DNA from 3 places in the Pseudoalteromonas sp. 2CM39R genome. Region 2 is predicted to be linked to each of the others. Evidence: riboswitches for the same ligand, from Rfam matches in the RefSeq annotation. Region 2 holds a riboswitch; each other region holds the start of a gene.
What was found. Region 2 has a riboswitch for lysine ahead of dapA (4-hydroxy-tetrahydrodipicolinate synthase). Riboswitches for the same ligand answer to the same signal wherever they lie in the genome.
Positions count from the first base shown of each region.

Region 1: another riboswitch for lysine. It lies ahead of dapA (4-hydroxy-tetrahydrodipicolinate synthase); the one in region 2 lies ahead of dapA (4-hydroxy-tetrahydrodipicolinate synthase).
Region 3: another riboswitch for lysine. It lies ahead of lysC (lysine-sensitive aspartokinase 3); the one in region 2 lies ahead of dapA (4-hydroxy-tetrahydrodipicolinate synthase).

Region 1 is NZ_JALNTM010000022.1:50,400-58,164, reverse strand. It holds gene MTF66_RS31625 (bifunctional GNAT family N-acetyltransferase/hotdog fold thioesterase) at 24-917, shown strand; gene MTF66_RS31620 (phospholipase A) at 971-2,002, opposite strand; gene MTF66_RS31615 (succinylglutamate desuccinylase/aspartoacylase family protein) at 2,186-3,307, opposite strand; gene MTF66_RS31610 (PLP-dependent decarboxylase) at 3,313-4,518, opposite strand; gene MTF66_RS31605 (2,3,4,5-tetrahydropyridine-2,6-dicarboxylate N-succinyltransferase) at 4,518-5,258, opposite strand; gene dapA (4-hydroxy-tetrahydrodipicolinate synthase) at 5,274-6,158, opposite strand; lysine riboswitch at 6,286-6,465, opposite strand; gene MTF66_RS31595 (DNA-3-methyladenine glycosylase I) at 6,653-7,351, shown strand; gene MTF66_RS31590 (YdiU family protein) at 7,360-7,765, shown strand, end outside.
Region 2 is NZ_JALNTM010000020.1:104,378-112,142, forward strand. It holds gene MTF66_RS30800 (OmpA family protein) at 1-391, opposite strand, end outside; gene MTF66_RS30805 (YdiU family protein) at 858-2,270, opposite strand; gene MTF66_RS30810 (DNA-3-methyladenine glycosylase I) at 2,279-2,974, opposite strand; lysine riboswitch at 3,158-3,354, shown strand; gene dapA (4-hydroxy-tetrahydrodipicolinate synthase) at 3,492-4,376, shown strand; gene MTF66_RS30820 (2,3,4,5-tetrahydropyridine-2,6-dicarboxylate N-succinyltransferase) at 4,391-5,131, shown strand; gene MTF66_RS30825 (PLP-dependent decarboxylase) at 5,131-6,336, shown strand; gene MTF66_RS30830 (succinylglutamate desuccinylase/aspartoacylase family protein) at 6,342-7,460, shown strand; gene MTF66_RS30835 (phospholipase A) at 7,647-7,765, shown strand, end outside.
Region 3 is NZ_JALNTM010000014.1:110,434-118,198, forward strand. It holds gene MTF66_RS26550 (glutathione peroxidase) at 1-156, shown strand, start outside; gene MTF66_RS26555 (2-hydroxyacid dehydrogenase) at 219-1,199, shown strand; gene MTF66_RS26560 (sodium-dependent transporter) at 1,284-2,606, opposite strand; gene MTF66_RS26565 (4'-phosphopantetheinyl transferase superfamily protein) at 2,773-3,531, shown strand; gene lysC (lysine-sensitive aspartokinase 3) at 3,505-4,896, opposite strand; lysine riboswitch at 4,972-5,144, opposite strand; gene nhaD (sodium:proton antiporter NhaD) at 5,243-6,490, opposite strand; gene MTF66_RS26580 (hypothetical protein) at 6,687-7,765, shown strand, end outside.

The DNA of each region.
Region 1 (7,765 bases), on a different contig from region 2:
CATTTTTAATTTATGGAGTCTGTATGTTTCAAGTGAGCACCCCTCAAAGTAGTGAAGACTGGCAAGCCTATTACCAATTACGCTGGCAAGTTTTACGTGCACCATGGGGCGAACCTCGTGGTTCTGAGCAAGACGATTTAGAGCAAGAAGCTGAACACCGCTTTATTAAAAATAAAGCAGGTGAAGTACTGGGTGTGGCGCGTTTGCACTTTAATAATCAGCAACAAGCTCAAGTACGTTATATGGCGGTTGCAGAGGGTAACCGTAATCAACATATTGGCAGTCGCTTATTACATGAGCTAGAAAAAATAGCGTGGAATCAAGATGCTGATGAATTAGTGCTGTTTGCTCGTGAACGTGCCCTGGAATTTTATCAGCGCCATGGCTACGAAAATAAAGAAAAAGCGCATTTAGCCTATGGTGATGTTCAACACTATAAAATGGTTAAGCTTAAGCCGAGTGAGCCAGGTTGGTTTCGTCACCCTAATTGGACTCAAGTACTGCAAAATACATGGCGTGAATCAATCCCTATTAGTGATGCAATGGGGATAAAAGTAGAAAGCTACACTGATTGGCAATTTACTACTCGTGCAGATTTAAATGCTAACTTAAACTTACACAACACCATGTTTGCAGGCTCTATTTACAGCCTAGCTACACTAACGGGTTGGGGAGCAACGTACTTAGCATTAAAAGAAGCCGGACTTGAGGGTAATATAGTGTTAGCCGATGCTAATATTAAATATTTAAAACCACTGAATACCGACCCTAAAGGCTGTGTTGATATTCAAACCTGTAAAGGTAACTTAATAGAGTTACAAGAGGCGGGTAAGGCGAGCTATTTAGTGCCAGTAACCATTTTTGATGGTGATCAAGTAGTTGCTCAGTTTGAAGGGCAGTTTGTGGTTAAAAAGTAATAAGAATAAACGAAAAAGCCAAGCGAGTTGCTTGGCTTTTTTATTAGCGGTTATTACAGTAAGTCAGTCAGTAATATACCGACACCAAAGCGTTCAATATCGACGTTATAGTCTATTAAACTCTCACCATAGCCATTAAAGTACTGCGCATAGCCGCGTACTCTTCCCCATAGAGGGAATGACCAATCAAGCTGAATTGCCCCGCGGTTATCTGAATTTAAATTATTACGAGTCATAAAACTAAATTCATGATCGTGAAAGCGATACGCGCCACCAAATTCAAAGTAACCCATGTATTTATAGATATCAGGGTTATCGTCACCTCGTGCATCTAACGGCGCAGGCTTTTCATTTTCAGGAATGCGATACCAAGGTTTAAAGCTAAATACAAAGCCGTCATTTTCCCAAATGAAATCGGCATATATACGGTTCCAAGAACGCGAGTTTGGTTGACTACGGCCATTTGATTGGTGCGAAATACCAATGGCTATTGCCATTTCATCGCCCCATAAAACGTTTTCAGGGTCTAAGTAATTAATCCAGAAAATTTCTGGTTCGTAATTAGTTTCTCGAAAGGGAGAAGAAATATCGTCGTTGTATACTTGCCAGTATGACTGCAGAGTAAAGCCAAAAAATATAGCTTGGTCTGAGTCGGCAAACTCATCATACAAAGGTACTTTAATTGATAACTGATATTTAGCTTCTAGGTTATCGAGAGGGTCGCCATCTTTTTTATCGGTTAATTCTGCAAGTCCATCAAACGGGCGAGTGTTTGGGTTCGACATATAAGAAACCGGTAAAATATAATTACGTTTATGCGGCGTAATTACATTACGGTTTTTTTTGCCAACCGCTTCACGGGCTTGGCGTTTATCGATAGCTGTTAGCTGCTTGCTTTCTTCAACTGCAGAGCATTTTTCGCGCAATTGATCGAGGGTTTGCTTACCGTCTCCACCTATCACTTCATTTAATATACATTGTTTAACCAGCTCAAGTTCATTGTTTTGCTCGTTTTTTGCTGTTTCTTCAGCAATAACAGCAGTACTTAGTAATGTTGAGAGTAGTATCCAGTGGCGCCAACTCATTATAATTCCTTTGTAAGTGAGGGAAGTAACAGATTTGTAGTGATTATAACGCATTTTTAACACGTATACGGTGAACTTGTCCTGAACTTTAATAAAGAAAAAGAAAAGCGACCTAAGTCGCTTTTACTGGATAACTAGCTAATAGCTCGCTAGTTAGACTCTCACGCAATGAGAAGGGGTGAGCTAGAGCTCAAAAACGTTTGTAAAAAACTTATAAAGTTCAGTGCCTTGGTTCACACTAGCTGAGGCAAAATGCAATATCGCAATCGCATCAAGATCAAAGCTTAATGTTTGCAGTGGTTGTTCGCTTAGGTAGCGTTCCATTCGCAGTATTTTAGCTATAGGTTCGCCCGCTTTAATGTGCCCACCAAGGGGGGCTAAGTATTCAACCATGCCACCCATAGGTGCATAGTAAGCAATATAATCATTTAGTTGGCAGCCATACCTTGTCATCACTTTTGGCTTGTAGGGCGCATCAACAAATACTTGCTTATGATTTAAATAACTTAAAATACTTTGAGCATCATCAAACGCCGCGCTTAAATCTATTTTTTCTTGGCTTCCCAGCTCTACCGTAAAGGCTTCAACTTGTACGTTAAAATTTCGGCCTTGCTGAGCAAGTTGCTCGCTAAGTTGCCACCATGGACAAAAGCTCGCTTCATCCATTGCGCCATCAAAGTCATTAGGGATCACTAGCACATGGGGAATATTAAAGTAACGGGCACTTTCTGTGGCATATTCAGGACAATATAAGTGCTGACTAGAAATAGGGCCAGTGTGTAAATCTAAAACAATATCAGCTTGATGCGCTAGTCTTTGTAAGTTTAGCGCTATGCGTTTACCCGTTGTTAAACGATAGTCTGGGCCATTAAGTTGCTGCTCAACATCATTAATTAACGCGGTTTTAAACGCTGTTTTTAGAGCTGTATCGCCAGCGTCGTAGTATTGCTTTGCAAACTGTGATGCAAGCTGATTATTACAGTGATACATACGATTCCAATTAGTCCCCGTAATAGGGTCGAATCGGCCAAGCGTAAATTCGCCCGATTTTTGATTACAGCCAATGGGGTTAGCGTAGGGAACTAAGGTAATATCACCTTTTAAATTAAGGTTTTTTAGCTGTTCAAGTAGCTGATAAATAACCGCGTTACCTTGTACTTCGGCGCCATGCATATTAGCTTGTATATACACACTTGGGCCTGTGCCATCGCCCTTTAAACGATAGACAGGAATGGTCAGTGGTAGGCCATTTGCCACTTCACCAACTACAATATTTTCCTGGCTTATAGCTGTGGTGTTATTCATTTTTATTACCTCAAGTAGTGGCTTGCATCTTCTGCTTGGCGAATACAGTTGATTTCGCCATGGTGTATAACATATTCACCGGCCAGTTCATGGCACAAAAAGTACGGCATACTTTCGGTAAAACCATAAGCACCGCATTGACTAAACACCAGCCAGTCATGTTCATTTAAATCGCTCGGTAATTGGTGCTCCCCTAAGCAATCCAGCGCTGTACATAATGGCCCATATAGGCTCATTGCTTGGTTTGCTGCGTTTGAATCACGTAATAAACGCGCAGGAAAGTCTTGATTAGTAACCGCAGGGCGCAATAAGTGATTAATACCGCCGCTCATAATTACCTGCTGTTGGCCGTAGTTTAATTTGCGCTCAACCACCGGTGTGGCGTAGTGGCCGCATTCGCCTACAGCATAGCGACCTAGTTCCATCCACAGCTCTTTAACACCCGCATCGCGTTTAATCTTTGCAAGGGCTGCTATTAATGCATCCCAGCTTAAAGTCGGGTCATTAAGGGTGTAAGGAATACCTAAACCGCCACCTAAATCTAAAATATTCAGGTTTATATTTAAGTTATTAGCAAGGACTGTAAGTGGTGTAATCATTTGCGACCACAGATCTGCAAGTTTGTCGCTGCTGAGCATGTTACCCCACTGAAAAATATGTAGGCCATCAAAGCTCAATGCTGTGTAGTTTTTAGTATTTAGCGATTGCCATTCATCGCACCCTAAGCCAAATGGAGTAAGGCTATCACCACCAAGTGGGTTTTTATCACCCTCGGGCCAGCGTAATTGAACGCGCAGTAATACTTGCAACTGGCACTGCTGGGCATTGGCTTGTTCGTTTAACCAACGCACCTGATTAAGACTTTCTGCCACAAAGGTGCGTACGCCACGTGCAATAAAATGTTTAATTTGTTTTGGGCTTTTAGCAGGGCCCGTGTTGAGCACGCGCTCGCTGTTAATTCCTTGGGCAAGTACTTGCTCAAGCTCGCCTTTACTTGCAACATCAAAGTTAAAACCAGCGTTATCTAAACTTTGTATCACTTTAGATAGGGGATTGGCTTTAACCGCATACCAAAGCTTTACTTCGGTTTGCGCCACTAAGTGCGCAAGGTGCGCATCTAGTGAGTCGAGGTCGTAGACAAAAAATGGAGTATCGAGTTTACTCGAAAGCTCATCAATAGCGCTTTTAACGGGCGTGCTCAAAAAGGTCATTAACGTAAAACCTCTTCAAGCAATAATGACGCGTCACTTTGCTCGTCCCGGTATTTAACAATTAAGGCACACGACATACTCAAGCCTTGAGCACGCGCCCAGTCGTTTGACGCAGGGCGAGAGCCTGGGATCACAATCGCGTATTCAGGGATTGCTTCGCCTTTATCAAGCTGACGCTCATTAACGCAGTCATAAACAGGGATGGTTGCAGATAAGCGAACACCTGGGGCTAGTACCGCGCCTTTTTTAACTACCACGCCTTCAACAATCACACAGCCTGCACCAATGAATGCATCGTCTTCTATGACCACAGGGCTTGCGCCAATGGGCTCAAGTACCCCGCCTAATTGTACCGCGGCGCTCAAATGAACATTTTTACCCACTTGCGCACATGAGCCAACCAATGCGTGGCTATCTACCATAGTCCCCTCGTCAATAAAGGCGCCAATATTTACATACGCAGGTGGCATAATAATAGTGCCTTTGGCAACATGTGCACCACGGCGCACACTTGAACCACCTGGCACCATGCGAACGCCTGCTGTGGCTTCAAAGCATTGCGGCGCTAGATTATGTTTATCTACAAAGCCACCAGGAAACTCCATGTTAGTGCCGTTTTTAAATGCCTCTAAAATGCCTTGCTTTACTTCTACGTTAGCGTGCCATTGGCCGTTTTCGTCTTGTGTTGCTGCGCGAACTGCGCCCGTTTCTAAATTATTTAATAGTTCTAACCAGCTCATTATAAAAACCTGTATTTAATGCCAAGATAAAATGGTGTTGTTTGCCGATGAAATGTCATCTGTGTATGTCAGCTCAAGGTGTGTTAAAGGTGGACGTAAATGCGGACTGCTAATACGCCCTTGTAAATGCATTAACACTTTGACTGGGATAGGGTTTGCTACTGAAAATAAGCTATTGATAGCGCTAGACCACTGGACAAAAAGATTAGGGTGTTGGCCGCTTAAACTGCGCTTTACAAACTCATGGGTTTGCACTGGCCATGCATTGGCTGCAACCGACACTAAACCTTTTGCACCTGCTTGGGCAAAATACGGCATGAGGGCATCGTCACCACTAAAAATGGCTAATTCAGGCGCTGCTTGTCGATAGGCTTCAAATTGAGAAATACAGCCACTGGCTTCTTTGAGTGCCCATAAATTTTTATGTTGTTTGAGGTTTTCAATGGTTGCAATGGGAATGCTAACCGCACTACGTCCTGGTACGTTATAAAGCATACAAGGATGAGAACTGGCATTGAGCAGGCTTTCAAACCAATGGGTTTGCCCCACTGCACCGGGTTTGGCGTACAAAGGCGAGCCAAGTAAAAAACCATGAATAGGCAGTTGGTTGCAGTAGTTAACCCATTCAAGCTGCTGCTTTAAGTTACTACCACCGACTGCGACCATAAGCGGGACGCTCGGCTGTAATTGGCAAACATGCTCTACGATGGCTTGCTGCTCTTTTAGGGTCAGGGCTAACCCTTCGCCAGTGCTACCAAGTAATAAAATGCCGTTGTTAGCGGCTTCTTGTTCGGCCACCAAGGTGTCTAAGGTTGCGTAATCAACTAGGCCATTTTGATCAAATGGGGTGATCAGCGCAGTCCATAAATGGAAATTGTTAATATTGAAGTTGTTGATCATCTCTCACGAACTTATAGGGCATTCGTCGAGTTATTGGCGGGTATATAGGGTGCCTGACTCTTTGAATGTATTTATAATTCGAAGAGCGAATGGGCTTAAATAATAGGGCGCACGGCCTTATTATACTAAGACCAGAAGCTCTCCACCAAATATGTTATTGGTGACAGTCGCTAGGATTCAACCTAGTCGCCCGAAGTAATCTTTCACAAAAAAGTGTTACCTCTCGGCGTTAATTCCCCTCACGTATGCTCAATGGAGTTTGCGCTCCTAACATACGCTACCTGAATAACGCACCTCTTCCAGCCCTTTGCATTTGCTATTGAAAAATCAATTAGCAAATACAATGTAATAGGGTAAGTGTGGCGATTAAACCACTTTAGCCGTCTAGGTGTCAAGTGACTAAATACAGAATAGTTCATCGATAATAGCAACGGTTACGTATTGGCTGCTTTTCTCGTAAACTAGTTTCATGGTCGAAGTAAGGTATTAAGCAGATGGAAAAATTTAGCGATATTTATAAGCGTGCAGTGGAGCGAAAGGGCTCTGAAAAAATGCTTAAATTGTTACTCGAAAAACCTTTATCAACAAAGCAACTCGTCACATTAAGTGATGATGATTGGCTAGAAGAATTTACTCGGAAAGTTTTTCAAAGTGGTTTTTATTGGTCGGTGATCAACAGTAAGTGGGCCGGATTTAGAGAGGTTTTCTGGGATTTCAGTGTTGAAAAATTATTGATGATGCCACCAGACATGTTAGAACAAAAAGCCAGTGACGAACGGATTGTGCGCAATTATAAAAAAGTAAAAACCATTACTGATAATGCGTATATGATCCACGAAGTTGCAGAGCAACACGGCAGCTTTAGTCAGTTTATTGCTAACTGGCCAAGTGAGGATATTATTGGCTTGTGGGCATATTTAAAAAAGCATGGTGCAAGGCTTGGTGGTAATACCGGCCCTTATGCACTGCGCGCCTTAGGAAAAGATACTTTTTTACTTTCAAGAGATGTAGAAAGCTATTTGCGTGCACATAAAATTATAGATGGTGGATTACAAACTAAAAAGTCACTAAGTGCGGCGCAGGCATTCTTTAATGAACTGCAGCAGCAAAGCGGCTTAAGCATGCAAGAGCTAAGCTTAATTGTCGCTTATGGTGTAGGCGACAATCGCGTAGGTATCAGCCAAAAACAATAGGATTAAACATGAAATTAGTGCCAAGGTATACCGATATTGGTGAGGGGTTTGCTATTAGCGATCATCCAGCCAAGGTGATAGCGCCACAGTTATTGTTATGGAATGAGCCCTTAGCTGAGCAATTTAATATACAAGTGGATGCAGATTCTCGAGCAAATATATTCAGTGGAAATGAACCTCAAGCAGTTTCTGCAGTTGCATTAGGGTATTCGGGTCATCAGTTTGGTCATTTTTCTCCACGCTTAGGAGACGGCCGAGCGCATTTACTTGGCGCGATCAGTGATGATAAAAACCAGCTTTGGGATTTGCAATTAAAAGGCGCTGGCGCTACGCCATTCTCGCGTGGTGGAGATGGGCGCTGTGCATTAGGACCTGCTATTCGTGAGTACGTAATGAGCGAAGCAATGCATGCGC
Region 2 (7,765 bases):
CTTCGTCAACCGCATCAAGATTTTTAAGACCGAAAATACCGTAGAATGGACCACCGCCTAAGTGATATAAAGCGTCAATACCGTAACGTTTGCCACTTTCAGTACCGCTAACAGAAGTACCGTCGTTTAGATCAGCTTTCCAATCGAAGTCCATGTCAGCGTATTCTAAACGAGCGCTCCAGTAATCACTAAAACGGTAACCTAGCTCTAAACCCCAACCTGTAGAGTCATCAACATCAAGGCCACCTGGAGTGTAGTCGCGGACATTTTCCCAAGAATTATCATAGTAGTCGCCAAATGCGCCGATGTAGAAACCTTGCTTTTCGGCAGCGAAGCTTGAAGCACTAGTTGCAGCAAGTGCTAAAGCAATAGTAAGTGATTTTAATTTCATTGTTTCCTTCCCATTTTCACAATTAAAATTGTAGCTAAGTCAAACCAGCTCAATCAGTTTAAACAGAGTAGTCGACTAATAGTTAATCAAAACTTAACGAACTCGGTACAGAACAAAAATCTTGCCGAGTAATTTCAGTCAATTACCCAAATAATAGGTTATCTAAATAACTTTGCGTAACAATGCCTTTAGATCGCTTTGTTATGATTAGGTGAAAGTCGATTCAGCCTAATCTACTGACTTCAAAACCGATAAAAGTCCATTCCCAATTACATTATTATATTGGTTATTTTTAAATCAACAAGTTGAAAGCAACTTTATTTGTAAATTTTCGTTAAAAAGCAAAACTTTAGTGCTATTTTATTGATATAAATCATAACACTGGCAGCTAACTTGCTCAATCAACGAACACTCAGATTTAAAAAAATGAGCATTTACAATTGTTATCAACCATAAAGATTAACCCTTAAGTACCACAAAAAGTTTGGTAATTACAATCACCTTCCTTCGGAGGTTGATACCATGCCGCAAATTCTTCCTCATACTCATATGGTTTTTGAATAACTTTTAAAAACTCATTGATTGATGAACTAGATCCTGCCTTTTCATACTCAGCCAAGATCATTTCAATATTATGATTACGGGGAATGACTGCAGGATTAACAGCTCGCATTGTGCTGTAACTTTCAGCTGATGTTCTGAGCCTCCATTTTGAAACCCATTCTTTTAAATTAGAATCTATAACAAAGTCTTTCACTAAAGATTCAGTAAGTGCATTGAAAGTGTTGGTGTAGTCAAGTTGGTGTTGCTTCATTAACCCCAGTAACTCTGAAACTAAAGCATGATCGCCTTCTTGCTGACCAGCTAAGCCTAATTTCTGCAGCCACATAACATTAAATGCATCATTAAATTTAGCAGCAAAACCATTCACAACCGGTGAGAGTTGCTCAACGGCAGCATCTTGATCAGCAAATAAAGGGATTAAGCTTTCAGCTAAACGCGCAATATTCCAATTGGCAATGTTCGGCTGATTACCAAATGCATAGCGCCCTTGATGGTCAATCGAACTAAACACCGTGTCTAAGTCAAACTGATTCATCATCGCGCAGGGGCCATAGTCAATGGTTTCACCACTAATCAAGGTATTATCTGTATTCATAACGCCATGTATAAAGCCAATTCGCATCCAGCTGATAACGAGCTCTATTTGCTTATCTAACACGGCGGTTAAAAATTCAATATAACGCTGCTCACCATTACTGCTGATGTCAGGAAAGTGGCAATCAACTGCGTAATCAACGAGCTTTTCTAGCCCTTCTATATCACCTTGTGTAGCTAAGTATTGAAATGAGCCAACACGGATATGACTTTTAGCTAAACGAGTGACAACTGCACCCGGGCGAGGTGGCTGGCGATATACCGTTTCGCCAGTTGTAACTACAGCTAAACAACGCGTAGTCGCGATACCAAGCGCATGAAGTGCCTCACTCATGATGTACTCACGTACAGCCGGACCAATTGCACAGCGACCATCACCACCACGAGAGAATACAGTTGCTCCTGCGCCTTTTAGCTGTAAGTCCCACAGGGTGCCATTTTGATCTGCAATAGCACCAAGCAAATGCGCTCTGCCATCACCAAGGCGCGGTGAAAAATGACCAAATTGATGACCTGAGTAACCAAGTGCAACCGGTGCAACATCTTTATCTATTGTTGAACCAGATAGAAATTTAGCTAAAAATTCGCTGTCGTGGTTAATCGCAAAATTATCAGCGAGCTTGTCATTGAATAGCAGTAATTGCGGCTTAGCAACGGCGCTAGGCATATCTTTAATAGCAAGCAGCTCACTAATATCTGTGTATCGGGTTTGCAGTTTCATAACTGTCCTTAAGGTGTTGCAACACCTACGCGATTATCGCCTACACCATAGGCCACTAGTTGGCTTAATGCCTGCAAGCTGTAACCGCTTTGCTGTTGTAATTCATTGAAAAAATCTTGTGCTGCTTGTAATGACTTTTTAGTTTGTAAGCCGCCATCAATCAACTCATGGGCACGCAAGTAGGCTTCTACATCGCGAGAAAGCAAAAAGGTATCTTTACCAAGCGCTCGCAAAGCGTACGGGCCAGTATTTCCCCCTAAACGCGCACCATGCTTTTTAAGATAGGCCCACAAACCAATAATATTGTCAGTTGGCCAATCTGCAATAAATTGGCTAAAACTGCCATGTTTCTCGGCAACTTCGTGGATCATGTACGCATTTTCTGGGATCGTTTGTACTTTTTTAAAATTACGAACAATTCGCTCATCACTGGCTTTTTGCTCAAGCATATCTGGCGGCATCATCAACAATTTTTCTACGCTAAAATCCCAAAACACATCACGAAAACCAGCCCATTTATTATTGATAACAGACCAATAAAAACCGCTTTGAAAGACTTTACGCGTGAACTCTTCTAACCATAAATCGTCATGCATTTTGGCAATATCAGTATCATCGAGCGGGTTTGATAACAATGCATGCAGCATTTCTTCGCTGCCTTTTCGAGATACGGCTCGCTGATAAATATCGTTAAATTTTTCCATCATTTTTCCAATTTATTTGGTTAACGCTAAGTGTACGTAAAAACACGCTTATACGTAACCATGTTGCAAAATCGGTCACTAAAAAACAAATCCTTCGCCTTGACACCTAGATGGCTAAAATGCTTTAATCGCCGCCAATACCCTATTTAACTATGTTGGCTTTAACCTTTAAAGCGAGCATAAAGGGCTGGAAGAGGTGCGTTATTCAGGTAGCGTATGGGAAGAGCACAGACTCTGTTGATCATACGTAAGGGGAATTAACGCCGAGAAGTAACACCGTTTGTGAGGTGCTTATTTCGGGCGACTGGGCTGAATCCCAGCGACTGTCACCAACAATAGCAAAGCGCTATTGATTAGTTTGGTGGAGAGCTTCTGGTCTTAGTATAATGAGGCCGTCGCGTCTTTATTATTTTAAGCCCATTCGCTCTTCGAATTATACCTTGTTCGAACGACGACATGCGGCTCCATTCAAATGTTCCCGCATAAACTCTTCGAATACCTTATAAGTTCGTGAGAGATGATCAACAATTTTGATTTAAACGACTATCCATTATGGACAGCGCTTGTCACGCCATTTTCTGAATCTGGCGAGGTCGATTACACGACCCTTGAACAACTGGTTGCGGAGCAGCAAGATGCAAATAACGGCATTTTACTGCTTGGCAGTACCGGTGAAGGACTGGCGCTTTCACTCAAAGAGCAACAAGCCATTGTTGAGCATGTTTGCCAATTAGCACCGACTGTACCACTTATGGTTGCTGTGGGTGGCATGAACCTCAAACAACAAGTTGCTTGGGTTGAATACTGCAACCAACTACCTATTCATGGCTACCTGTTAGGTTCACCTCTGTATGCAAAACCTGGGGTTGTTGGCCAAACACATTGGTTTGAAAGCCTACTAGACGCAAGTAACCACCCTTGTATGTTGTATAACGTACCAGGACGCAGCGCAGTTGAGATTTCACCGCAGGTGATCAAAAACCTTGCTGAACACAAAAATCTTTGGGCTTTAAAAGAAGCCAGTGGCGACATTAGCAAATTTGAAGGCTTTAGAACGGCATCACCTACACTTGCCATATTTAGTGGCGATGATGCTCTTATGCCGTATTTTGCTCAAGCAGGAGCAAAAGGTTTAGTTTCGGTTGCCGCGAATGCTTGGCCGAGTCAAACCCATGAGTTTGTTAAACGCAGTTTAAGTGGTCAATACCCAAATCTATTCACCGATTGGTCGCAAGCAATCCAAAGTTTATTCGCTGTGGCAAACCCAATCCCCGTAAAAGTACTGATGCACCTGCAAGGTAAAATAAATACCCCGCATTTACGTCCACCGCTTACGCATTTAGAGCTTGAGCAAACAGACAGCATCACCCACGCAAACAACACAATTTTATCTTGGAACTAAAAACAGGTTTTATCATGAGCTGGTTAGAATTATTAAACAACTTAGAATCAGGCGCAGTTCGCGCAGCAACACAAGACGAGAACGGCAACTGGCACGCCAATGTTGAAGTTAAACAAGGCATTTTAGAAGCCTTTAAAAATGGCACAAATACCGAGTTCCCAGGTGGATTTGTTGATAAGCACAACTTAGCACCACAAGGCTTTGCAGCAGATGCTGGCGTGCGTATGGTACCTGGTGGTAGCAGTGTTCGCCGTGGCGCACATGTTGCCAAAGGCACGATTATCATGCCACCAGCGTATGTAAATATTGGCGCGTTCATCGACGAAGGCACTATGGTCGACAGCCACGCATTAGTGGGTTCATGCGCACAAGTGGGTAAAAATGTTCACCTCAGTGCAGCAGTACAATTAGGTGGTGTACTAGAGCCAATTGGTGCTAGCCCTGTGGTTATTGAAGACGACGCATTCATCGGCGCAGGCTGCGTTATTGTTGAAGGTGTGGTTGTGAAAAAAGGTGCTGTACTTGCGCCAGGTGTTCGTTTATCTGCAACTATTCCTGTCTACGATTGCGTTAACGAACGCCAGCTAGACAAAGGTGAAGCCATCCCAGAAAACGCGATTGTGATCCCAGGCTCTCGCCCTGCTTCAAATGCATGGGCTCGCGAGCAAGGTCTAAGCATGTCTTGTGCATTGATCGTGAAATACCGTGATGAACAAAGCGATGCATCATTACTGTTAGAAGAGGTTTTACGTTAATGAGCTTTTTGAGCACGCCCATCAAGCAAGCGGTTGAACAAGTTTCAACACATCTTGATACGCCATTTTTTATCTATGATTTAGATAAATTAACTGCACATTTAAATCAACTGACTGCGCAAACCGATGTGAAACTTTGGTATGCCGTTAAGGCCAACCCACTGTCTCGCATTATTCAATGTTTAGACAGCGCAGGGTTTAACTTTGATGTTGCAAGTAAAGGTGAACTTGAGCAAGTACTTGCTCAAGGCATCGATAGCGAGCGCGTGCTCAACACAGGGCCTGCAAAAAGCCCTAAACAAATTTCACATTTTATTGCTCGCGGCGTGCGTACCTTCGTGGCCGAGAGCATTAACCAAGTGCGCTGGTTAAACGAACAAGCAACAAAAGCAAATTGTCAGCTGCAAGTTCTATTGCGTGTTCAACTTCGTTGGCCAGACAGCGAAAAGAACCCTCTTGGTGGCGATAGCCTTACTCCTTTTGGTTTGGGCTGTGATGAGTGGCAAGCACTCACTGTAAGTGATTACCCAGCTCTTAACTTTGATGGCCTGCATATTTTCCAATGGGGCAATATGCTAAGTACTGACAAGCTCGCCGAGCTATGGCGTGCGATGATTGCACCATTACAACAGCTAGCAAGCTCAATAAATATTAACCTTAATATTCTCGATTTAGGGGGTGGCTTAGGCATTCCTTATACTCAAGATGCTAACCGACTCGATTGGTCTGCACTTATCGAGACTCTGGCGGGTATTAAAGCGGATGCTGGTGTCAAAGAGCTTTGGATGGAACTTGGCCGCTATGCGGTGGGCGAATGCGGCCATTACGCAACACCGGTTGTTGAGCGCAAAGAGAATTACAATCAACAACAGGTGATTTTATCAGGCGGCATTAACCATTTACTTCGCCCAGCTGTGACAAGCCAAGATTTTCCAGCGGCCTTACTACGCGAATCGACGGCTGAGCCTGCGGCAATGACTTTATACGGACCACTTTGCACCGCCCTTGATTGCTTAGGTGAGCACCAATTAGCGAGCGATTTAAATGAGCAAGACTGGTTGGTATTCAGCCAATGTGGCGCTTACGGCTTTACCGAAAGTATGCCGTACTTTTTATGTCACGAATTAGCGGCTGAATACATCCTTGAACAAGGCAATATTGAGTGCATTCGTAGCGCTGAAGATGCCAGCTATTATTTAAGGTAATTGCCATGAGTAAAGAGTTAATCAGCCAAGAGAATATTGTGGTTGGCGAGATTGCCAACGGCCTACCTCTAACAATCCCAGTGTATCGCTTAAAAGGCAATGGCACGGGACCAAACGTGTATATACAAGCAAATATGCACGGCGCTGAAGTACAAGGTAATGCAGTAATTTATCAATTGCTTGAGCAGCTAAAATCACTCAAGCTGCGTGGCGATATTACCCTAGTTCCTTATGCTAACCCTATTGGTTGCAACCAAAAATCAGGTGAGTTTACTTTAGGTCGCTTCGATCCAATCACGGGCACCAACTGGAACCGCATGTACCGCTTTAATAAAGCGTTACCGTCACAGATTGCTGAACAGCATAAAGACAGTGATGATGCGACCCTTAAAGCTGCGTTTAAACGGGCACTCGTTGCTGACATCGATAGTCAATTAACGGGTCCTGATTACAGCCTAACAACGGGTAAGCGTATTGCCCTTAACTTGCAAAAGCTTGCCCATCAGGCTGATATTGTTTTAGACCTTCACACTGGGCCTATCTCAAGTAAGCACTTATATTGCCCTGAATACGCCAAAGACAGCGCAAGTTACTTCAACATCGAGCATGTGTTATTGATCCCAAGTGATTTTGATGGCGCGATGGATGAAGCAAGTTTTTGTCCATGGTGGTCACTATCTGAAGAGCTTGGCAAACAAGGCCGAGAGTTTGCTGTTCAAGTAGAAGCATTCACCGTTGAGCTAGGTAGCCAAGAAAAAATCGATTTAAGTGCGGCTCTTGAAGATGCAAATAGCATTTTAAGTTACCTCAATCACAAAGAGGTATTAGTTGATGCAGCGTATCAACCAAAAGCGATGATACGCTATGCCTGCATGCTTGAAGATTATGTAGCTTACTATGCACCTATGGGTGGCATGGTTGAATACCTTGCCCCACTGGGCGGGCATATTAAAGCTGGCGAGCCCATTGCCCGTATTTTAAGAATGGAGCGCTACCTTTCTGAGCAACCGCTACAAACATTAAGCTTTGATAAAGACGCCATTGCTATTTTGCATTTTGCTTCAGCAAGCGTGAATCAAGGCACCGAACTTTATAAGTTTTTTACCAACGTATTTGAGCTATAAGCTCACACCTTCTCATTGCGTGAGAGTCAACGGCTTATGCCCTTAGGCCGTTACAGCAGGGCTCCAAGCTTAGCTTGGGGCTCTCTATTTACCTAAAATTTCAACAATTCAGTACAAGTTCACGGTTACTTATGTAAAAATCGTTATAATTATATCTACTTAAAAGTCTACTGAAAGGGAACTGCAATGGGATGGCGCATTTGGCTGGCAGCAGCTGGTTTATTTTCTGTACCTGTATTTGCTCAAACTGAACAACCACAAACTAACGAACAAGACGACGCGCTAGAACTCGTAAAGCAGTGTAT
Region 3 (7,765 bases), on a different contig from region 2:
AAGTTTTTAGTTAATGCCCAAGGACAACTAATTGCACGTTATGCGCCGCGCACTAAACCGGAGTCACTTCATAGTGTAATTAGAAGTAGTTTAGAGGCAACACCGATTATAAAAACAGCAAATAGTCGCTTTAATACCACAGCAATATTAAAGTGATAAGGCATGTATAATAAAAATGGTTTATGGTTGATGTAACTAGATTAGTTGGATTGTAATAAATGAAGATTGCTTTTTTTAGTGCTCAAAAATACGAGCGCCCTTTTTTCGAACAAAGCTTAACTGGCTTTTCTAACATCGCTATTACCTATTTTGAGCAAAGTTTATCGATGCACACTGCGGTTTTAGCTAAAGAATTTGATGCGGTATGCGTATTTGTAAACGATTCGGTAGATAAAGCGGTTATTGAGCAACTGGCTATATTTGGGGTTAACACCATTTTACTGCGCTGTGCGGGTTTTAATAATGTAGATTTAGCCGCTGCTAAACAGCATGGCATGCGTGTTCTGCGCGTTCCGGCTTACAGCCCTGAGGCAGTCGCAGAGCATTGTATTGCACTTATGCTTACGCTTAGCCGTAAAACCCATAAAGCTTATAACCGCGTACGTGAAGACAATTTTGACTTGAACGGCTTACTTGGCTTTAACTTGCATAATAAAACGGTGGGTATTATTGGCTGCGGTAAAATTGGCCAAGCATTGTGTAATATATTAACCGGTTTTGGCGCTCACATTTTAGTATGCGATCCTAATGCACAAGCTGGTAATTATACAATTACCAATTTAAATACCCTGCTTACACAAAGCGATATCATTTCTTTGCATTGCCCGTTAAACGAGCACACCCATCATTTAATAGACGATGACGCATTTGCAGCGATGAAAACAGGAGTTATGCTAATAAACACCTCGCGCGGTGCATTGGTTAATAGTAAAGCTTGTATTAAGGCACTTAAATCACAAAAACTAGGTTATTTAGGGCTTGATGTGTACGAGCAAGAATCAGAGCTGTTTTTTAAAAACCACAGTGACGATATAAACCAAGACGATATTTTCTCTCGCTTGGTGAGCTTTAAAAATGTATTGATCACCGGCCATCAAGGCTTTTTTACTCAAGAAGCACTTACAGAAATTGCCAATATCACCTTACAAAATGCATTTGAGGTTACTCAAGGAAATAGCTTAACAAACGAAGTGCTATAGCGCGGCTAAACAAAAAGCAAAAAAGCGAACAAAATATAGTGTTCGCTTTTTTGTTATCAATAACACATGAGTTGTTGTTGTATTCTAGCCAAACGCAACGTTTGCAAATACTAAGGTCATTAGCACTGGGCAGACAAAACGAATGTACTGAGCAAACCAATAATGTGCACCAGAACTTGCTTGATGAAGCTTATTACCACGCTGCCATAACCAGCCCACTGTAATAAAATAAAACAGTCCCATCAACGGGAGTTGGTATTGGGTAAATACCATAATAACCAAACCAAATAGCCAATCAAAATTAACAATAATAGTACTGGCACAAACAAATACAATGGCGCTAACGGCCCATGTAGCTTTGGTTCTATCAACACTGTGGTTTTCTACTAAAAAAGCCACAGGAATTTCAGTCGATGAAATGGTTGATGTAACTGAAGCTATCGACATCAATACAAAAAATAGTAAGCCAACCAATAAACCAATTTCACCCATGGTGCCAAATAACTCAGGTAATATGGCAAAAATAAGCTGCCCTTCACCAATTAGCTTGCCGTTGCTAAATACTTCAACGCCATTGAACTGCGCCACATATATAGCCGGTATAATTAATAGTCCAGCTAAAAATGCCACGCTGGTGTCGAGTAACGCAACACTTGCAGTCAATTTTGGTAAGTTAGCACCGGGCTTTAAATAAGAGCCATAAATCATCATACAGCCCACACCCAGTGATAATGAGAAAAACGCTTGTCCCATTGCAGCAATAATTAAATCGGGGTCGAGTATTTTACTAAAGTCAGGCACTAAATAGGCCGCAAACCCTTGGCTGGCACCCTCTAAGGTAGCAATGTAAGCAATTAGGCCAACGAGTAAAACAAGTAATAATGGCATTAAACGGCGCGACCAGGTTTCAATTCCTGATTTAACCCCCTTTAAAATAATACTGGCGGTTAAAATAAGCATCAGTGGCGTAAATATAAAATTACGTAGCATAGAGTCGCTATGTAAAAACTCACTTAAGCTCTGCAAGCCTAAAAAGGTGGTTATAGGCTCTATGGCGTAAGAAAGCATCCAACCTGCCACTATTGAATAAAAGCTTAACATGACAATTGCGCCAGCTAAGCCTATATAACCTGCAGCAGCGCCTACTTTAGGCGCATGGTCTTGCCATGCTTGGCCTAAGGCTTTAACCGGATTAGCTTGGGCTTTGTAGCCTAAATACAGCTCGGTGTATAACGCGGGAAGCGCTAGCAAAAAAATAACAATAAAGTACACCAATAAAAATGCGCCGCCACCATGGTTAGCAGCCTGTGTAGGAAAACCCCATATATTGCCTAAACCTACCGCAGCACCGGCTGCTGCCAATACAAAACCAAGTCGACTTTGAAAACCATCACGCACTTGTGTCATACACCTACAAATCTGTTATTATTTTATCGAATGTGAATTAAACCATATTTAAGGGCGACTGAGTAATAAAAATGTACTTAGCGCGCATAACAGCAAACAACCGCTCACAAACTATCCAGCTTATGACGATAACTATGTAATCGGTATTCACTTTTAACGAGCAATAATGAGTTCAGCTTACTTCGAAAATCAGTTATTACAAACACCGCTTGCTGAGAATAATAACCACACCATTTTATTATTTGATGCCAGCCAATTGCAGGTTGATGAGCTAACACTTACACAGTTTTTAAGCCCGTTTGAATTAAGTGTCATCGCGCGTCGTAAAACGCCCCAAGCAAAGCAAGAATATGTAGCAACGCGGCTGTTACTAAAATATTTAGTCAAAAGTGTATTACCTAGCAGCAGTAATATAACGCTTGATAAAATCAGCTCTGAATTTAATCAACAAACCAGTAAGCTTGAGCTAAATATAAATAACAACCAGGTTTATAGTTGCTGTGTGTCACACTCTCATGGTTTGGTAGGCGTGGCCCTAAATATTAATAATTCGCTATTTGGTTTTGATATTGAAAAAATCAGTTTAAAACGACCATTTGAAAAACTCGCAAAGCACTTTTATGATGCTGCAGAAGTGGCACTTATAACTAAGCAACCGTGCACAGCTGCTAAAGCGGCGACATTTTTCAGACTTTGGACATTAAAAGAGGCATTAGCAAAAGCAACCAGCCGCCCTATTGCCCAGCTATTAAGCCCTAATGTATTTTGTGAGCTTGGCAACAGGCAACTAAGTGCAACCAGCACCACATTAACAAATGATGTAAACGAGCAGTTTGATATAAGCGTTGTGGCAAAAAAAAGCACCGACTGGCGGTGCTTATTTATCTCATTGAAAGCGTTAAGCAGCAAGCTCGCCTTCAAGTAGTCGGCTATGAATAGCTTGAACCACAGCATCAGACTCACTTTGCTCAACTAAAAAGCACAGGTTGTGTTTACTCGCACCATGACAAATAAGACGAATGTTAAATTCGCTCAACACCTGCATTAAATTCATTTCGTGCTGACGCAATACAATTTCAGACCCAATAAGTGCTACTAGGGTTAAATTGTTCTCAACCGATACATGGCAAAACTCAGCAAGTTTATCTAAGCACTCTTGATCTAGCTCTGGGCGTGATGCATTAGGCGCATCATCAAGGGTAATAGCTACACTAATTTCAGAGGTAGTAACCAGGTCTACCGAAATATTACATTCACTTAAAATAGTAAAAATACGAGCTAAAAAACCACTCGCTAACAGCATTTCTGGGCTTTTAAGGGTTAATAATATTTGGTTTTTACGTTGCGTGACCGCACGAATACCAGGTAGCTGCGATTTTTCACGTTCAATCCAGGTGCCACCACGCTCTGGCTCTGTGCTTGAGCCAACAAACACATTTATATGGCTACGACTGGCTGGCAAAATTGTAGCCGGATGCAGCACTTTAGCGCCAAAAGTGGCCATTTCTGCCGCTTCATCAAAGCTTAAACGCGCAATAGGTGTGGCTTTAGCACACAAACGAGGATCGGTGCTAAAAATACCCACTACGTCGGTCCAAATATGCACACTCTTAGCGTTAATTGCTTCAGCTAACAAGGCGGCACTGTAATCAGAGCCACCGCGACCTAGTGTGGTGGTTACATTGTTTTCATCGCTGCCAATAAAGCCCTGAGTAACAATTACATTGTTCTCTAGTAAAGGAATTAAATGCTCTTTAGCTGCAAGCGCTGTGGCGGCTACATTAGGCGTGGCTTTACCAAATTGGCTATCGGTTTTAAGCACCTGGCGAACATCAAAACGCTGCGAATTTAAGCCCTTTAAGCGCAATACTTGAGTAAATAAATACGACGATAAACGCTCGCCAAAGCTAAGTAGCTCATCGTGTTGTTGCTCTGTTGTCAGTATTTGATGTGCTAGTGTTTGAAATTCATCGAGAGTGTTATTAAAACCAAGCGCTAAATCATCATCTAGGGTCAGATCAGTTAAAATTGCCTGCTGAATAGCAAGTACACCGTCAACATGCTGTTGACGTTCAGCGGCATCAATATCGGCTTTACAAAGTGCCACCAAGTGATTAGTTACACCGGCGCTGGCGCTCACTGCAACAATTCGAACGCTGTTATCGTTTACAATGATTTCGCTACAACGGCTCATCGCCTCAAAGTTAGCAACGCTAGTGCCGCCAAATTTGGCAACAATGTAATCTGATTTTGTGCACTGTGAACTTTGTGGCACTGATTGGGTAGTCATTTCGTCTCCTTTCGCGGCATCCAAACCGCAATAAAACAAGAAGAACTTGGCAGGAAATAAAGATAAGAAAAATCTACTGCCAGAAGCTCTCCACCTAAATTGGTGACAGTTTTGAGGATTCAGCCCCATAAACCGAAAAACAATGGTAACGACCCATTATTTTCCTCGGCGAGTACTTCCCTCCTTAATGGTCGCAGGCTGTCGTTGCCTCACATTAAGTACCTAAGTATCGCACCTCTTCTGAATGTATTATTAACCTGTGGCTAATAAAACAAAACCGCACTAAGAGTGCGGCTTTGAAAGTTATCGTTTAGACGTGTAGCTGTCAAGTCGTTTTATTATAAAATCAAATAAAACTACCCATAAAGTAAGAGCCAGCATAACCAAAGGTGTAACACACTAACAAATACAACGACAAACGAAGGTAACTTGCAAAAGTAAGTTCTTTAACCTTACTCATAGCAATAATACCAGCCGCCGAACCAATGATCAGCATTGAACCACCCACACCGGTTGCATACGTAAACGACAACCAATGCTGTTGACTCATTACAATGTCGGCTTTTAGTAACGCAGCCGTTAGTGGCACGTTATCAACACCGGCCGATAAAATACCCATTAAGTAGTTAGCGTACTCTGGCGCCATCACTGTATACAGGTTTGTAAATTGGCTTAGCACGCCCACTTCTTTTAATGCGCCAACAAGTAATAACACACCTACGAAAAACAGTAAGGTGTCGTACTCTATGTCACGTATAAAGTCGATCATATCTTTATTGATATCTTTTTTGCGCATTAAAAATTGTGCGACTAAAAACATAATAGACAGGCCGAGTAAAAAGGTAAGTAACGGCGGCACACTATATAAAACACTTAAAGTAAGGGTAGAAATAACGGTAGTGAAGAAAATAACAGCGATAGTAATGTCGGTTTTTTCAATGCGTTTAAATTTAGTCTTTTTAAACTCTAACTGCTTGTTCATACCAATTGATAATAAAGTAGCCAGTAATAATACGCTTAATAATGCAGGCACAATTAACAGTAATAAATTGCTAATTGTTACTTTACCATCAAGGAAAATCATAAGTGTGGTTACATCACCTGTGATAAGTGATACACCCCCTGAGTTCACTGCAAATACAATTAAGGTGGCGTACTTAACTAGTTTTTTGGCTTCAAGCTTTAATGACATTATAACAGCCAAGGAGATCAGTGTAGCTGTTACGTTGTCGGAGATAGATGAAAATACAAATGCAAAACACCCTACCAAAAACATTAGCTTTCGTTCACTAATGCTGGTTGGCATTATCCGGTTCACAACATTTTCGATGAGTCCTTTGGAGTTTAAATAGGCAACAAAGGTCATTGCGGCCATTAAAAACAGCCATAAGGAAGCAATTTCTAAAATATTGTGGTCAAGGAGGGTTTGAATCGTTTCAGGGCTTTGCCCATTAAGAGGAAAAATAAAGGAGATAATCCAACAAAGTGTACCAAAAAATAATGTCGTTTTGGCTTTGTTTACGTGAATCACATCCTCAATAACGATAAGCAAGAATGCAATCGCTATCAGCGTCAGGATAATCGAGGAAACCATGATATTAAACAACCTTCGGGTTTAAGTAAAAATTGAAACCATGTAAAAAATAGAGGTACACACTCTATGTGCCTATATTCGGCGCGGATACTATCACTAAGCGAGTGTAAAAACTATTATTAAATCGTCGCAAAAACGAATACCATATAAGTTCAAGAAATATAAAATAACGAATACTAGGATGTTGTAACGCCTTATGATCCCAGCTAAAAAGCTACTTAATACCCTCACTGAGCATTGGGGTGTATTAGAGCTATTATTTAAACGCTTTAAAATGGCCGACTTTAGTATTAAAGATTTACAAAATGCCATAAAACAAAAGCAACCGACGTGGAATAATGAGCGTATTTATAAAGAAACCAATCGGTTATTAAATCAAGAAATCATTATTCCATTGGCTAAATCGTCACAACTAGAAATTAACCGTGCCATTGCGGACTTTGCTACCTTTTTACTTCAAGAAGAACATTTAGGCTTAGCACAAGAAATTAGTGTATTGGTTGATGATTTAGCTCGCTTAGGTAACCGGCTATCTAATGCCGGTGAAATGGAAGATTTTGATGATTTACGTCGCTTTAGCCGCATTATGGATGATCGGGTTCGTAAAATAATTAAGCTGTTTTTACATAACGAAAACGCCATTTTAAATATTGTTGAGCAAGCCAAATCAAATAACGCGGTGCAATCGCTGCAAAAGCGCTACAAAGCCGTCATAGAAGCGTTTGATGAATATATAGAACCCATGCTAGAAATGGTGGATATTAGAGGCGACTTTCATGCCTGTTTTACTCTAATTGAGCAACAAATTAGCACCCAAATAGAACATATTGAACGCTCAGGCAAGGCGTACAGTGATAAACGTATGCTTGAGCAATTACGTACTCGTATTCTCGAAATGCATCTAGTTGGCCGGACAAGCTTACGTAAAAGTGCCGACATGCTAATGCCACTGCGTGAAGAGTTGCGCCGTAATAACCTTATTACCCGCCAAGCGGCAAAAGTATTAGGGCTAATTCGTAAAAACGGGGTGGATAATATGCTCAGCGCCGTGCAACCCCATTTTGTAAGCGATGCGCAAAAGTATTCATTGGGTCAACAGCGTCATATTGTTGCCTATATGGCAAGCTTAGCTGAGTTTGAACACCACGAATATCAGCTACCAGAACAAAATGATGTGCCCGCGTTTGTCACGCCAAACATTCCTGACTATCACGATGTAAAAGCGCAATTTACCAAACGCTTTAAAAAGCAGCGTAAAAAACCACAGCCTTTGCT